Niveibacterium microcysteis: one gene and its partner. Each later gene encodes a partner of the first gene's protein in a complex. Links are inferred from orthologs where the notes say so. Each region holds a gene or a part of one and is shown in the gene's direction. Other genes may lie near its edges. The genes, in order: JY500_RS06930 and xseA.

The links.
Region 2: the proteins of JY500_RS06930 (region 1) and xseA are in contact, whole or in part, in a cryo-EM structure (PDB 8TXR), measured with the Escherichia coli proteins. The link is inferred for Niveibacterium microcysteis from one-to-one orthologs.

Annotation. Positions count from the first base shown.
Region 1 is NZ_CP071060.1:1,489,233-1,492,122, reverse strand. Bases 162-2,816 are described here. They hold JY500_RS06930 (exodeoxyribonuclease VII small subunit), read left to right. Parts: upstream 162-1,198; coding sequence 1,199-1,435; downstream 1,436-2,816. Other genes in these bases: dxs (1-deoxy-D-xylulose-5-phosphate synthase), read left to right, coding at 2,359-2,816; JY500_RS06925 (polyprenyl synthetase family protein), read left to right, coding at 1,432-2,325; JY500_RS06935 (aromatic ring-hydroxylating oxygenase subunit alpha), read right to left, coding at 162-1,047. Also shown: more of JY500_RS06935, read right to left, coding at 1-161; more of dxs, read left to right, coding at 2,817-2,890. UniProt on the Escherichia coli protein: Bidirectionally degrades single-stranded DNA into large acid-insoluble oligonucleotides, which are then degraded further into small acid-soluble oligonucleotides.
Region 2 is NZ_CP071060.1:1,613,690-1,616,906, reverse strand. The notes cover bases 155-3,136. They hold xseA (exodeoxyribonuclease VII large subunit), read left to right. Parts: upstream 155-937; coding sequence 938-2,335; downstream 2,336-3,136. Other genes in these bases: JY500_RS07395 (GGDEF/EAL domain-containing response regulator), read left to right, coding at 3,135-3,136; JY500_RS07400 (superoxide dismutase), read left to right, coding at 2,370-2,957; JY500_RS07410 (MotA/TolQ/ExbB proton channel family protein), read right to left, coding at 155-637. Outside these bases: JY500_RS07415 (ExbD/TolR family protein), read right to left, coding at 1-13; more of JY500_RS07410, read right to left, coding at 32-154; more of JY500_RS07395, read left to right, coding at 3,137-3,217. UniProt on the Escherichia coli protein: Bidirectionally degrades single-stranded DNA into large acid-insoluble oligonucleotides, which are then degraded further into small acid-soluble oligonucleotides.

The DNA of each region.
Region 1 (2,890 bases):
CTGCATGCCATCTTCCATCGGCGTCTGGTAAGGGCCCACTTCATTGCGCCCCTCCGCCAGCAAGGCGCGACGGCCACGGTCCATCCGCTCACCGATCTCGTCATCTTCAATGCAGGTCTCCATGTAGGCGGCCTGCTCAGCTTTGATGAATTCCGGCTCGAAAGCGGCAATCTCTTCCGGGTAGTAGAACTCCACGACGTTCGTGGTCTTGTCGACGCCACGCGGAATCACGGTGCTCACCACCAAGACATGCGGATACCACTCGACCATGATGTTCGGGTAGTAGGTGAGCCAGATGGCGCCGTGCTTGGGTACCTCGCCGCCATAGTAGTCCAGCACCGCCTTGTGCCACTTCGCATAGCTCGGCGAGCCCGCCTTCGCCAGTGAGGTAATGCCGACGCGTTGCACCGAATACCAGTCGCCGAACTGCCAGGTCAGATCGTCGCAAGTAACGAAGTTGCCCAAGCCAGGGTGGAACGGCGCAACGTGGTAATCCTCTAGGTAGACCTCGATGAAGGTCTTCCAGTTGTAGTTGCACTCGTGGATCTCGACGTGGTCGAGCACATAGCCGTCGAAGTTGAGCTCGCTGGCGAGTTTCATGCCGGCCAAATCGACGTTTGGCGAGCGCGGCCCCTTGAACAGCAAGCCGTGCCAGGACTCCAGCTTCTGCTTGTTCAGATGAAGGCACGGATTCTGCGGAAAGTGCGGCGCCCCGATCAGCTCACCCGCGTTGTCGTAGGTCCAGCGGTGGATCGGGCAAACGATGTTGTTCGCCTTGCCCGAGCCCTGCAGCATGATCGCCTGACGATGACGGCAGATGTTCGACATCAGCCACACCGCATCGTTGTTGCGGATCAGCATTTTCGCGTGGTCCAGCCACTCGATCGAGCGATAATCAGCGACTTCGGGGACCATGCGTTCATGCCCCACGTAGCCAGGGCCGGCATCGAAGATAAGGCGCTGCTCCAGCTCGAAGACCTTTTCATCGAAATACCAGGACACGGGCAATTGCGACACCGCCGGTGCCAGCTGTTCACGCAGAGACATAATGGGTATCCCCAACCTCCACTGCCGGCAAGGCCGGCGAGCAAAAAGCGTTAAAGTATAATTAAACCAACAACCTACGAAAAGGTCTTTGGCTCGGGCATGATACCGCTCCCGCCAAGGAACTCCACGCCTTCCGGCCAAGACATCCTCGATGGCAAAGACCAGCGACAAACCCAAGTCTTTCGAAGCCGCAATGACCGAGCTTGAATCGATCGTTGCCGCCATGGAAGCCCCCGATCTGCCTTTGGAACAAGCGCTCGCGCATTTCGAACGCGGCACCCGGCTGCTCCGCTACTGCGAGGGTACGCTGAGCGAGGCCGAGAATCGTATCCGCATCCTTGAGAACGGGCGCCTGGAAACCTTCGGCGACGAAAGCAACGCGTCATGAGCGATCCGCAGCTCGCCGCATGGATGCGGCAACGCCAGGCCGAAACCGAAGCCGCGCTGGAACGCCTGCTGCCCGATGCACGCATCGCGCCGCAGCGCCTGCACGACGCCATGCGATACGCCACGCTGGGTGGCGGAAAACGGGTACGCCCGATGCTCGTCTACGCGGCGGGCGAACTCGCCGGCGCCAACGCTCGCGCCCTGGATCATGCGGCCTGTGCCGTCGAAATGATCCATGCCTATTCGCTCGTGCATGACGACATGCCCTGCATGGACGACGATGTGCTGCGTCGCGGCAAGCCAACGGTGCACGTCGAATACGACGAAGCGACCGCGCTGCTGGTTGGCGACGCATTGCAGACGCAAGCCTTCCTGGTTCTCGCCGAACCGGATCTGTTCGACGATAGCCGTCGCCAACTCGAAGCACTGCAGCTGCTTGCACGCGCTTCCGGTTCGCGCGGCATGGCCGGCGGCCAGGCGATCGACCTTGCATCGGTCGGCCAGACGCTGGATCGCGAATCGCTCGAAGTCATGCACCTTCACAAGACCGGTGCGCTGATCCGCGCCTCGGTCCAACTCGGGGCGCTGTGCGGTGACGTTCCCCCTGACGCACTGCAGGCGCTCGATCGTTTCGGCAAGTCCATCGGCCTGTTGTTCCAGGTCGTAGACGACATCCTCGACGCCGAAGCGGACACCACCACTCTGGGCAAAACCGCCGGCAAGGATGCCGCCAACAACAAGCCGACCTACGTGACCCTGCTCGGGTCGAGCGAGGCCAAACGGTTTGCCGCGGACCTGCGCAGCGACGCACACGCCAGCCTCGCCATGTTCGGCGAACGCGCCCGTCGCCTAGCCCAGCTGACCGACTACATCGTGGACCGTTCCTTCTGACGACACGACAAGAATTTGGGGACTTCGTAACACATGAACGCCTATCCCTTGCTTGACCGCATCGAGCACCCGGCCGACCTGCGCCAGCTCGAACGCAAGGACCTTGCCCAGCTGGCCGACGAATTGCGCAGTTTTCTGCTCGACTCGGTATCCAAAACGGGCGGACATCTCTCGTCCAACCTTGGCACGGTCGAGCTGACCATCGCGCTGCATTACGTCTTCAACACACCGGCAGACCGCATTGTCTGGGACGTGGGCCACCAGACCTACGGCCACAAGATCCTCACCGGTCGCCGCAAGGCAATGTCGACGCTGCGGCTCTATCAAGGGATCTCCGGCTTCCCGCGCCGCTGCGAAAGCGAATACGACACCTTCGGCACCGCACACTCGTCCACCTCGATTTCCGCCGCACTCGGCATGGCGATCGCGGCACAGCGCAGCGGCGAGGCGCGCAAGGCGATCGCCGTGATTGGTGATGGCGCAATGAGCGCCGGCATGGCGTTCGAAGCGCTCAACAATGCCGGCGTGGCGGACAGCGATGTACTCGTCATCCTGAACGACAACG
Region 2 (3,217 bases), 120 kb from region 1 along the record:
GGCGAAAGTTCATCTGGAGACTCCGGGCCGCTCAGCGGCGCTCGCCGTGCAGCACTTCCACCAGCTTGATCGCCTGCTGTTCCATCTCGACGACAAAATCGTCGACCTGGGCGCGGAAGTGGCGATAGGCGATCAGCGACGGAATCGCGATGATCAGGCCGAAACCGGTGTTGTAGAGCGCCACCGAGATACCGTGCGCCAGTTGCTGCGGGTTGGTACCACCCGGCGACGTGGAGCCGAAGATCTCGATCATGCCGATCACGGTACCGAACAGGCCCATCAGCGGCGTGACGGTGGAAATCGTGCCCAGGGTCGTGAGGAAACGGCCCAGCTCATGCGCCACGGCACCGCCGGCCTCTTCGATCGACTCCTTCATCACGTCGCGCGAAGCCTTGGCGTTCTTGAGCCCGGCGGCAAGCACGCGGCCCAGCGGCGAGTGGTTCGCCACCCGCAACACCAGCTCATCGGTGATGCCGCCCTGACGGAGATCGCCAATGATCTTGTCGACCAGCCCGACAGGGACAATTTTGCTGCGACGCAGCGCGACGACCCGTTCAAGGATCAAAGCAAGGGCGATGACGGACGCCACGATCAGGAAGTAGATCGGCCAACCGGCAGCCTGAATGATCGCCAACACGTGTGCAGCTCCTTTAGATGCGGGGGATATCGCGAAGCATGGGACTTTAGCGCGGCGGCATGGCGACCGGCAAGCCGGACGACAGTGCACACAATCCACAGATTCTGTGGATAAGTCGGTGGATTGCCGTCGTGACAGCGCGCTAAGTCACCGTCCCACAAGGGATTTTTCTGCTCCGATGCAAAATGAAGCTATGATGAAAGATCATATTTTTCAGTAACTTACAAGCCCTGATTGCCGATTCGTCGATCTGCCGCACGAATTGCCCTGCAAGCAGCGCGGGATGTGGATTCCGCTAGAATGGAGCCAATGTTTACGCGCCCTGACGCCCCATTTCGCCCCGCAGACGAAGCCCTGGCCGTGTCGGAATTTGTCCGACACGCGCGGCGCGTGCTTGAGGGCGCATTTCCGCTCGGCTGGATCAGCGGCGAAGTGGCCAACCTCACCCGAGCGGCATCGGGGCACCTCTACTTCACGTTACGGGACAGTGCAGCACAGGTGCGCTGCGTGATGTATCGATCGCGCGCCCAGTTGCTGCCGTTCCGCCTTGAGGAAGGCCTCCAGGTCGACGTACGCGCGCTCACCACGCTCTACGAACCGCGCGGCGAGTTTCAATTGCAGGTGGAAGGCATACGTCAGGCGGGGCGCGGTGGCCTTTTCGAGGCTTTTCTGCGGCTCAAGGAGCGTTTGGCCGCCGAGGGCCTGTTCGACGAAGCGCGCAAGCGCCCCCTGCCGCCAATGCCGCGCGGGATCGGCATCGTCACGTCGACTGCCGGCGCGGCCCTGCACGATGTGCTGGTCGCGCTTGAGCGCCGCGCACCACATCTGCCGGTAGTGATCTATCCCAGCCCAGTTCAGGGTGCCGACGCGGGCGGGCGCCTTGCCGCCGCAGTTGCCGAAGCAGGCGCCCGCGCGTCGGCCGACGGTATCGACGTTTTGCTGGTATGCCGTGGCGGTGGCAGCCTTGAAGACTTGTGGGCCTTCAACGACGAGCAACTGGTGCGCGCAATCGTACGCAGCCCGATTCCGGTGATTTGCGGCGTCGGCCACGAAACAGACTTTACGCTCGCCGACTTTGCGGCCGACCTTCGCGCGGCAACACCGACGGCGGCCGCTGAACTGGCCAGCGCCGGGCTGATGCTGGCGGCACAGCGGCTGAGCCGCCATCGCGATGCGCTGCGACGGCTCGCCCTGCGCAGGGTCGAAAGCGCCTATGAAACCCTCGACCGCGCCCGCCTGAGACTGCGCCATCCTCGCGAACGGTTGGCGCGACAACGGGATCGCGTCGCAGCCCTCGCGCCTCGGCTTGACCGCGCCGCGGCACTGCGGATCGAAAGGCTTCGCGCGCGCTGTGGCTTGCTCGGGCAACGGCTCGGCCATGCACTGCCGGACCCCGCAGCCAAGCGAATCGTCGTCGAGCGACTTGGGCAAGCACTTTCCGCCAGCTTTGACCGCCGGCTGACAGGTAGCCAACGCCAGCTCGACGCGCTGCGCGCCCAATTGGGTCAGCTCAACCCCGATGCCGTGCTGGCGCGCGGCTACGCAATCGTGCGCGACGAGCAAGGCCGGGTCGTGCGTGACGCCGCCGGGCTGATGCCGGGCGATCTGATCGATGTGCAAACGCGCGACGCGCAAATTGCAGCACGGATCGAGACCCTTTCCGCGAAAGGGTCGAAACCCGGGCCCCAGCACGACTAGAATTCGACTTCCAACCCACAGGAGCACACAAAAAATGGAACATACGCTGCCCGCTCTGCCCTACGCGAAAGACGCACTGGTCCCGCACATCTCGGTCGAGACCTTTGACTATCACTACGCCAAGCACCACCAGGCCTATGTGACCAACCTGAACAACCTGATCAAGGGCACCGAATTCGAAGCCCTCGACCTGGAAGCCATCGTGAAGAAGGCGCCGGCTGGTGGCGTCTACAACAACGCCGCGCAGGTGTGGAACCACACCTTCTTCTGGAATTCGATGAAGCCGAACGGCGGCGGCGCCCCGAGCGGCAAGCTCGCCGAAGCGATCAATGCCAAGTTCGGCAGCTTCGACGCTTTCAAGGAAGCCTTCACCAAGAGCGCAGTCGGCAACTTCGGTTCCGGCTGGACCTGGCTGGTGAAGAAGGCTGACGGCTCGGTCGACATCGTGAACATGGGCCCGGCAGGCACGCCGCTGACCACGGGCGACACCGCGCTGCTGACGATCGACGTGTGGGAGCACGCCTACTACATCGACTACCGCAACGCACGCCCGAAGTTCGTTGAGGTGTTCCTCAACAACCTCGCAAACTGGGACTTCGCCGCCGCCAACTTCGGCGCCTGACCCCGGTAACAACGCCGGGCCTGCGGGCCCGGCGCGCCCTCAACCCGGGCCCAACAGCGTCGCACGCGCAAGGCAGGTAGTATTGCGCGTCTGGCAACAACCCCCTTCACGGCAGATTCCCCTACAGTCCGGGAACGAAATGCCGTAATCGCGAGAATCGGGGGCGCGACGTCGGCCATGCCTGTGGCCGGAACGACACGGGAGATCAAGGTGAGCGAGGCGCAGAACCAGCCGGACGACGAACTGGAGTTCATAGACGA